3 regions of the Microbispora sp. H10670 genome follow, and region 2 is predicted to be linked to each of the others. Evidence: riboswitches for the same ligand, from Rfam matches in the RefSeq annotation. Region 2 holds a riboswitch; each other region holds the start of a gene.
What was found. Region 2 has a riboswitch for cobalamin ahead of HHX33_RS27935 (ABC transporter substrate-binding protein). Riboswitches for the same ligand answer to the same signal wherever they lie in the genome.

Region 1: linked by a shared signal. The riboswitch ahead of cobN (cobaltochelatase subunit CobN) and the one ahead of HHX33_RS27935 (ABC transporter substrate-binding protein) in region 2 are both predicted to bind cobalamin.
Region 3: linked by a shared signal. The riboswitch ahead of HHX33_RS21990 (ribonucleoside-diphosphate reductase subunit alpha) and the one ahead of HHX33_RS27935 (ABC transporter substrate-binding protein) in region 2 are both predicted to bind cobalamin.

Annotation. Positions count from the first base shown of each region.
Region 1 covers NZ_JABBWW010000008.1:218,947-222,214, reverse strand. The annotation lists gene cobG (precorrin-3B synthase) at 1-1,093, opposite strand, end outside; cobalamin riboswitch at 1,172-1,294, shown strand; gene cobN (cobaltochelatase subunit CobN) at 1,348-3,268, shown strand, end outside.
Region 2 covers NZ_JABBWW010000025.1:32,555-35,822, forward strand. The annotation lists gene HHX33_RS27925 (PepSY-associated TM helix domain-containing protein) at 1-110, shown strand, start outside; gene HHX33_RS27930 (acyltransferase) at 135-1,508, opposite strand; cobalamin riboswitch at 1,846-1,970, shown strand; gene HHX33_RS27935 (ABC transporter substrate-binding protein) at 2,048-3,010, shown strand; gene HHX33_RS27940 (FecCD family ABC transporter permease) at 3,097-3,268, shown strand, end outside.
Region 3 covers NZ_JABBWW010000016.1:57,215-60,482, forward strand. The annotation lists gene HHX33_RS21985 (Bug family tripartite tricarboxylate transporter substrate binding protein) at 128-1,090, shown strand; cobalamin riboswitch at 1,136-1,346, shown strand; gene HHX33_RS21990 (ribonucleoside-diphosphate reductase subunit alpha) at 1,478-3,268, shown strand, end outside.

The sequences.
Region 1 (3,268 bases), on a different contig from region 2:
CAACCGGTGGTTCGGGCACGCCGGACTCCGCCCAGCGCACCGCGTCCGCCTGGACGTCGGCCAGCGCCTTCGCGCAGCCGGGCCGCCCGGTGCAGGCCGACAGTCTGGCGTACGGCGAGGCGGGATCGATCACCAGCCCCGCCCCGGCGAGCGCCTCGGTCACCGGCCCGACCGTCTCGGGCGCGAGGTCGGGCAGCACGACCGTACGCCACGGCGTCAGCCGCACCTCACCGGCGGCCAGATCGGCGAGCAGGCCGGCCTGGCCGGAGGTCAGCCTGCCGAGGGGGACGATCACGTCGAGCGCCACCCGGCCGTCCACCTGCGCGGACGGGCCGCCCCTGCGCGGCGTGGCGGGCGTCACCGGCACGGGGGGCAGGACAGCGAGCCGACGGGGGAGCCGGCCGGGGAGGCGGGCGGGGAGGCGGGCGGCGATCGTCGCTGGTCCGCCGGGGAGTTCGGCCACCCGCCAGGCGTCCCCGCGCACCTCCTGGAACTCCTCGGCCGCGGCGAGCGCGACGGAGACGGCGTCGTCGGCGGTCACCGACCCGACCGGCTCCCCCGCGAGCAGCAGGGTCAGGCCGCCGCCGGGGTGGGCGCCGGGCTGAGAGACGGGGTGCGCGGCGAGGGTCACGTCCGCCCCGAGCCCGAGGACGTCACCCGTTCCGTCGTCGAGCGCGAACAGGAACCGGCCGGGCAGCTGAGCCAGGGCGGCACGGCCGCACAGGGCCGCGTCGAGGTCCGCCACCAGGGGCCGCACGTCCAGGACGGCCGCCGCCGAACGGCCGCTGAGCGGCGAGGCGACGATGTTGCGCACGCGCTCGTGGGTAGCGGACGGCAGCAGTCCGGCGGCGGCCATCCGCGCGGCGAACGCCGGTGGGTCGGCCAGCCCGCGCACCTGCACGTTGGCCCGTGACGTCAGTTCGACGACCCCGGCGCCCAGTTCGCGGGCGCAGGCGGCCAGTTCGCGCAGGGCGCCGGCGGCCAGCCCGCCGCCGGGCACGCGGACGCGGGCCAGCGCCCCGTCCGCCGCCGCGTGCACCTGGAGCGCGCCGGGACACGCGTCCTGGGCGGCGCGCCCAGAAAAGCCACCCATGACCACGAACAGGATGCTAACGCCAGTTTTCTGACACGACCTCCGTCACGTAGGGTCTGCGGTGAGCGATGGCAAGCGGAGGAAGCCGGTGTGAATCCGGCGCGGTCCCGCCACTGTGACCGGGGAGCGAACCCCACCACACGGCCACTGTCGGAAGACGGGAAGGCCGGGGTGAGCGTCGATCCGGGAGCCAGGAGACTCCTGCCGTCGCGCCGCCACGACCCGGGGCGAGGACCCCGAGGGAGGACCTTGCCGTGCGCACAGACGCGTCCGCCGCGCAGCCCGTCGTCGTCCTGTTGTCCACGTCGGACACCGACCTGTTGAGCGCCCGCGCGAGCGGGGCCGCGTACCGGCTGGGCAACCCGGCGCGGCTGACCGTGGACGACCTGCCCGCGCTGGTCGAGGGCGCCGGCCTCGTGGTCGTCCGGCTGCTCGGCGGCCGGCGTGCCTGGGAGGACGGGCTGGACGCGCTGCTCGCGGGGCCGTGCCCGGTGGTGGTCCTCGGCGGCGAGCAGGCCCCGGACGCCGAACTGATGGAGCTGTCCACGGTGAGCGGCGGCGTCTGCGCCGAGGCCCACGCCTACCTCGCGTACGGAGGGCCCGCCAACCTGGCCGAGCTGCACGCGTTCCTGTCGGACACGGTCCTGCTGACCGGGCGCGGCTTCGCGGGCCCGGCGCCCACCCCGAGCTGGGGGGTCCTCGAACGCGAGGGCCGCCCCGGCGACGGACCGGTGATCGGGGTGCTCTACTACCGGGCGCACCACATGGCGGGCAACACGGGCTTCGTCGCCGCCCTCTGCGACGCGATCGAGGACGCGGGCGGCCGGGCGCTGCCGGTCTTCTGCTCCTCGCTGCGCACCGCGGAGCCGGATCTGCTCGACGTGCTGGGCGGCGCGGACGCCCTGGTGGTGACCGTGCTCGCGGCGGGCGGGGCACGGCCCGCGACGGCGTCGGCCGGCGGCGACGACGCGGCCTGGGACGTCGGCGCGCTCGCCGCACTCGACGTGCCGATCCTGCAGGGCCTGTGCCTGACGACGAGCCGCGCCGAGTGGGAGGACAACGACGACGGGCTGTCCCCGCTGGACGCCGCCTCGCAGGTCGCGATCCCCGAGTTCGACGGGCGGATCATCACGGTGCCGTTCTCGTTCAAGGAGATCGACGACGACGGCCTGACCGTCTACGTCGCCGACCCCGAACGCGCGGCGCGGGTCGCGGGCATCGCCGTACGCCACGGACTGCTGCGCCACGTGCCTCCGGCGGACAAGAGGCTCGTCGTGATGCTGTCGGCGTACCCGACGAAGAACTCCCGGGTCGGCAACGCCGTCGGCCTGGACACCCCGGCCAGCACGGTCGGGCTGCTGGCCCGGCTGGCCGAGGAGGGCTACGACCTCGGCGGCGGCTTCCCGGGCCAGGCCGAGCAGGACGGCGACGCGCTGATCCACGCCCTGATCGCCGCGGGCGGCCAGGACCAGGACTGGCTCACCGAGGAACAGCTCGCCGCCAACCCGGTGCGCATCCCCGCCGCCGCCTACCGCGCCTGGTACGACACCCTTCCCGCCGGCCTGCGCGCCGACATGGAACGCCACTGGGGCGCGCCGCCCGGCGAGCTGTTCGTCCACGAGGGCGACATCGTGCTCGCCGCGCTGCGGTCGGGCAACGTCGTGGTGATGGTCCAGCCTCCACGCGGCTTCGGGGAGAACCCGATCGCGATCTACCACGACCCCGACCTGCCGCCGAGCCACCACTACCTGGCGGCCTACCGGTGGTTGTCGGCCGAATTCGGCGCGCACGCCATGGTCCACGTCGGCAAGCACGGCAACCTGGAGTGGCTGCCCGGCAAGTCGGCCGGCATGTCGGCCTCCTGCGGCACCGACGCGGCGATCGGCGACCTGCCGCTGGTCTATCCGTTCCTGGTGAACGACCCCGGCGAGGGCACCCAGGCCAAGCGCCGCGCGCATGCGGTTCTCGTGGACCACCTGGTGCCGCCGATGGCGAGGGCCGAGACGTACGGCGACATCGCCCGCCTTGAGCAGCTGCTCGACGAGCACGCGACGATCGCGGCCATGGACCCGGCGAAGCTGCCCGCGATCCGCGCCCAGATCTGGACCCTCATCCAGGCCGCCCGCCTCGACCACGACCTCGGCCTGTCCGAGCGCCCGCACGACGCGGAGTTCG
Region 2 (3,268 bases):
CCCTGCTCACCGCCGTGGCCGGCTACTACCTGCCCCTGATGGGCATCTCCCTGGCCGTGTTCCTGGTGATCGACGTCCTGCTCGGACTCCGCGCCAGGCGGGCGGGCTGACGCCCGAAGCCGTCGTACGGCGTCTCATCGGGCCGGTTCACCCGAGCGGTGGACCGGCCCCGCGAGGCGTGCCCTCCGGCTGACCAGGCACAGGCCCCCGACCAGGGCGATCGACGCGATCACCGGCGCCGGCCCCGGCGCGAAGCCGGTCACCGTGAGGGTGAGCAGCGCGCCGCCGACGAGCGGCGCGGCGACCGCCACATGCCGTCCGGTGGCGGCTCCCGCCGGCTCCTCCCATCGGCCGAACAGGGCGGTGAGCCCGAGCAGGACCGGCGCGAGGGCGGCCGGCCACAGTGGGGCGCCGCTCCACCAGGCCGCCGAGCCGGGGAGAGGAGTAGCCGGCCCGAACCCGATGGTCGCGAGCCCGGCGACGGCGACGAGCGCCGTCATGTGCCACAGGTAGACGGTCATCATGCGGGGCGCGAGCGCGGTGAGCACCGCCTCGGCGCGGGGCCGGCGCGCCAGCGCGTTCAGGGCGGGGCGCAGCAGCATCGCCAGGCCGAGCTGGCCGGCGAAGAGCGCGAGCAGGCACGCGCTCGGCGGGGCCATGTTCGAGACCGCGCCGGGCATCCCGATCATGCTGGCCGGGTACGGCCCGGCCACCACGAGGGCCGCCACCATCGCGAACCCGGCCACCGCGAGCGCCGCCGCGCGGCGTCCCCGCAGCCACTCCAGGCCGCCGTCGGCGTACCGGAACCCGACCTGGTGGACGGCCAGCCACACGAACGCGACGTTGAGATAGCCGGCGGCCTCCAGCCCCGAGAAGCGGACCACGTCCGTCAGCACCGCGCCGCCCGCCAGCACGGGCAGCGCGACCCCGGCCCGTACGCGCAGCAGGCGGGGGGTGGCCACCACCGCGAGCAGGTAGACGGCGAGGAACCAGAGCAACTGGCCGACGGTCCGCGCGGCCACCTCGACCGGCTGCGGGGGCACGCCGAGCGCCGTCAGGAGGTGGGGGAGCGGCAGCCAGACGGCCGCGAGCGGCGCCACCGGCCAGGCCAGGCGGCGCACCCGCCGCGCCGTCCACTCCCGCGCCGTCCACTCCCAGGCCGTCCGCTTCTCCGCGGTCGGCCGCCGCGTCGACCGCTCCCGGGCCGTCTCGCGCGTGTCCGGCAGGCCGGCGCGGCGCGCCGCGGACCGGAAGCTGATCGCGTTGGCCGCGCCCCCGGCGAAGAAGACCAGCGGCATCACCTGGGAGATCCAGGTGACGAACGGAGCCGCCGCCAGGGCGTTGCCCGTGGTCAGCCGTCCTCCGGCGTACGACAGGACCGGCATCGCCCAGTGCTGGACGACCACGAGGACCATCCCGAAGACGCGCAGGATGTCGATGAAGCGGTCCCGGGGCCCGGGGGCGGCCGGGGCCCGCGCGGGGGCGGGGGGAAGCATGGTCAGGGACACGGGGGAGCCGCCTTCGGTGTGTCGATCGTCGGTTGCCGGACGCCGGTCGTCCGTCGCGGACCCGGCCGGAGCGGGGAGCGGTCGCGACCGCGCGCTCCGGCGCCGGCCCGCGGACTGAGGAGGAGTGGGGGAGATAGTCCGTCAGGAGCTTCTGCCGGGAACCGCCCGGCCGCTCCAGGGTCCCGCCCGGCCGCCGTCCGGCGCAGCGACGGAGCCACTACTCCCGATCATGGGCGAGCCCCCACCATCGGGGTGGGGCCTGCCCTACCACCCCGGCGTACGGGCAGGCGGGCGGACCTCGGCGGCCGGGGGAGGATGACGGCGCCGCGAGGCGGGTTGGTACCGTTGCGTCCGACGCGCGCAGCGCAGCGAAGTCCGGTGAGAACCCGGCGCTGTCCCGCAACTGTGGTTCCCCGCCCCCGGGGACGAGCCAGGTCGCCTGCGTTGTGCGCCGACGCCGTCAACCCTCGTGGAAAAGGGTGATCCGTCCAATCCCGCGGGTCTCTCGATTTCCCGGCTTTCCCCCTTGGAGGACCCTCGTGAGGCCCCTGCGTACGGCCGTCGCGGGTGTGGTGCTGGGCGTGCTCGGACTGGCCGGCTGCGGCCAGAGCGACGGCTCCGCCACTTCCGCGTCCCCCGCCGCCTCGAACCCCGCCGCTTCCAGCTCCGCCGCCTCGGGCGGCGCCTTCCCCGTCACCGTCCAGGCGGGCAACGGCGCGGTGACCATCGCCAAGCGGCCCGAGCACATCGTGTCGCTGTCCCCGACGGCCACCGAGATCCTGTTCGCGATCGGCGCGGGCGCCCAGGTGGGCGCGGTGGACGACCAGTCGAACTACCCGCCCGAGGCGCCGAAGACGTCGCTGTCGGGCTTCAAGCCCAACGTCGAGGCGATCGCCGCCGCCAAGCCCGATCTCGTCGTGCTCGCCAACGACCTGGAGGGCGTGGTCGCCGGGCTGGGGAAGGTCGGCGTCCCGGTGCTGCTGGAGCCCGCCGCGACCAAGCTGGAGGACACCTACGACCAGATCAGGGACCTCGGCGCGGCCACCGGCAACGTGGACAAGGCCGAGGAGGTGGCCGGCGGCGTCAAGCAGAAGATCGACGCGCTCGTCGCGGCGGCGCCCAAGGGCAAGGGCCTGACCTACTATCACGAACTGGACACCACGCCGTACGCGGCCACGTCGAGCACGTTCATCGGGCAGGTCTACAGCCTGTTCGGGCTGAGGAACATCGCCGACGAGGCCCCCGACGCGGCGGGCGGCTATCCCAAGCTGTCGGCGGAGTTCGTGGCCAAGGCCGACCCCGACCTGATCTTCCTCGGTGACACCAAGTGCTGTGGTCAGAACGCCGCCGCGCTGGCCAAGCGGCCGGGCTGGTCCGGCCTGGCCGCCCTGAAGCGGGACCGTGTGGTGGAGCTCGACGACGACGTCGCCTCCCGCTGGGGACCGCGCGTCGCCGACCTCGCCCAGGTCGTCAGCGACGCCGTCCAGAAGGCGGCGGGCTGAGCCGGTGGTGACGCGCAGGCCCCCGGTGACGCGCACGCCCCCGGGATCGCGGTGAGAGCGGTGCCGCGGCGGGTCCGGGTGACGGGGTGACGGCGGCGGGCCGGTCACGCCGGGCGCTGCTCGTCGTGTGCGTCGTGCTGCTGGTCAGCCTGATCGCCGGCCTGGCGGCGGGCGCGGCGGTCATCTCGCCCCGCGCCATCGCGCTGGCCCTGCTCGACCGGCTGCCGCTGGTGTCCCTGCACTCCGGCCTGCAGCCGA
Region 3 (3,268 bases), on a different contig from region 2:
CCACTGATCTTCATGCGTGCCCGCCGGCCCGCCGATCGCCACATCCGTAACGTCCGTTATGTCATGACATGGGGTGGTTGCTCATAGTCTGTCCGCATAAGGGGCTCTTCGGGGGGAGGGTGCCGGCATGCGACGCCGTACGGTTCTCGCACTGGGGGTCCTGGCCCTGGCGGGCGGATGCGGCACCCCGGCGCCTCCGTACCTCGGGGAGATCTCCCTCCTCGTCCCCGGCCCGCCGGAGTGCTGGGGGGACGGCGTCGCCCGGAGCCTGAAGTCCCTCATCGAGGCCCGCCGCTGGGCCGGCAGAGTGCTGGTCACGCGGGACGCCGGGGGCGGCGGCGCGTCGGCCGTCGGACGCTTCGCCGTCGGACGGCCGGACCGGCTGATGGTCGCCGACCCCCTCCTGCTGGCCGACTACGCGCTGGGTCGCGCGCCCGGCGACGCGGGGCCGTTCGCCGCCCGGACCGTGCCGCTGGCCAGGCTGGCGGGGGAGTGGCAGGTGCTGGTGGCCTCCCCCGATTCGGGTTACCGCACGTTCGAGCAGGTCGCGGCGGCCCTGCTGCGCACTCCGGAGCGGGTGAAGGTGGCGGGCGGGCCCGACCGCGGGCCCGGCCATCTGCTGCTCGGCCTGACCGCCCGGGGCCTCGGGGCCGATCCGCGGCTGGCGGCGTACGAGGCCTTCGACAGCCCCGCCCGGGCCGTCGCGGCGGTGGCCGAGGGGACGACCGCGCTCGCCTTCGGCGGGCGCGGCGACGTCGCCGCCCACGTCAGGGCCGGGCGGCTGCGCCCGCTCGCCGTCTCCGCTCCCGAGCGCCTGCCCGGCCTGGACGCGCCCACGCTGACCGAGTCGGGGGTGCGGGTGGCGTACGCGAACTGGACCGGCCTGCTCGCCCCCCTCGGGGTGGCGGCCCGCGAGCGCGACGCGCTGATCGGCCTGTGCCGGGCCGTCGCGGACTCGCCCGCCTGGCTCCGCCTGTGCGAGCGCAACGGCTGGACGCCGATGTGGCTCGCCGGCGAGGAGTTCCGGCAGTGGCTCACGGGCGAGGCGCGTCGTACGGCCCTGCTTCTCGATGATCTCGGAATCCGGTGACCAACACAACTTGTAGGGCCGCTTGCGAGATCGCCCACTAGATGTAGGATCCATCGCGTCGCTGGTTCACCTCGGTGAGGCAAGAGGGAACCCGGTGTGAATCCGGGGCTGCCCCGCAGCGGTGAGCGGGAACGACCGCCGTCACAGAGCACTGGTGCGTGAGCGCACCGGGAAGCGACGGCCAGTAGGTCCGGCGGGCGTGTGTCCCGCCGGTCGCCCGCGAGCCCGAAGACCTGCCCGCGACCGCGCGCGGAGTCACCGCGCGCGCCCGCGCCGTGCCCCGAGGGAGGGCCCGCCGCCCGCAGGCCGTGCCGTCGCACGCGTGCGCCGCGGCGTCCCCTCCCCTCCGGCCGGCCGGGTCAGGAGACGAGGAGGAGAGGGCGACCGATGACGATCACCGACCCGGTCTCCGCGCCCGCGCGCCCCGCTACGGGGCCGCGCGGCGCGGGGGAGACCGCGGACGTCTGGCGGGCCATCGAGGAGGCGGCGGCGGGGGTCGTCGCGGACCCGGAGAACTCCCGGCGGGCGGCGCGGCTGCTCGCCCGGGTCATCGAGGAGGAGACGGCGGGCCAGGGGGTGCGCGCCTTCTCCGAGTCGGTCGCGGCCGCCCACGCGGCCGGGCTGCTGGGCGACGCCGTCGCCGCGTTCGTGGCCGACGAGGCCGAAGCGCTGGACGCGCTGATCGACCCGGCGGCCGACGACCGGTTCGAGTACTTCGGGCTGCGCACGGTCTACGACCGCTACCTGCTGCGGCATCCGGTCACGCGGCGGGTGCTCGAACGCCCGCAGCACTTCCTGCTACGCGTGGCCTGCGGCCTGTCGGCGAGCGTCGGCGAGGCGGCCGAGCTGTACCGGCTGATGTCCGCGCTCGCCTATCTGCCCAGCTCGCCGACGCTGTTCAACTCCGGGGCGCGCCGCCCGCAGCTGTCGTCGTGCTTCCTGCTCGACTCGCCGCGCGACGAACTGGAGAGCATCTACGAGCGGTACGGCCAGGTGGCGCGGCTGTCGAAGTACTCCGGCGGGATCGGCGTCGCCTGGACCCGGGTGCGCTCGCGCGGTTCGCTGATCCGGGGCACCAACGGCCTGTCCAACGGCATCGTCCCCTGGCTGCGCACGCTCGACGCGTCGGTGGCGGCGGTGAACCAGGGAGGCAGGCGCAAGGGAGCCGCCTGCGTCTACCTGGAGACCTGGCACGCCGACATCGAGGAGTTCCTGGAACTTCGCGACAACACGGGCGAGGAGTCGCGCCGCACCCACAACCTCAACCTGGCCAACTGGGTGCCCGACGAGTTCATGCGCCGGGTCGAGGCGGACGGCGTGTGGTCGCTGTTCGACCCCAAGGAGACCCCCGAGCTGACCGACCTGTGGGGCGAGGCGTTCGACGCCCGGTATCGCGAACTGGAGGCTTCCGGGCGGTATGTCCGGCAGGTGCCCGCCCGCACCCTCTACGCCCGGATGATGCGCACCCTCGCCCAGACCGGCAACGGCTGGATGACCTTCAAGGACGCCGCCAACCGCGCCTCCAACCAGACCGCGCTGCCGCGCAACGTCATCCACCTGTCCAACCTGTGCACCGAGATCCTGGAGGTCACCAGCGACGGGGAGACCGCCGTGTGCAACCTCGGCTCGGTCAACCTCGCCGCCCACCTGAACCCCGAGGGGGACGCCGTCGACTTCGGCCGGCTGCGCGCCACGGTCCGCACCGCCGTACGGTTCCTCGACCGCACGATCGACCTCGGCTTCTACCCGACCCCCGAGGCGGAGGCGGCCAACCAGCGGTGGCGGCCGGTGGGCCTCGGCGTCATGGGCCTCGCCGACGTCTTCTTCGCGCTGCGCCTGCCGTTCGACTCGCCGGAGGCGCTGACGCTGTCCACCCGGATCGCCGAGGAGATCGCGCTCGCGGCGTACGGCACCTCGGCCGACCTGGCCGCCGAACGCGGGCGTCACCCGGCGTACGAGGAGACGCGGGCGGCGGGCGGCGTCCTGCACCCCGACCACTACCCGTGCGCCCCGGCGCACCCGGAGGAGTGGGCGGCGCTGCGCGCGAGGATCGCGGAGACCGGGCTGCGCAACTCCCTGCTGGTCGCGATCGCGCCGACGGCCACGATCGCCTCGATCGCGGGCTGCTACGAGTGCGTCGAGCCGCAGGTGTCCAACGTCTTCAAGCGTGAGACGCTG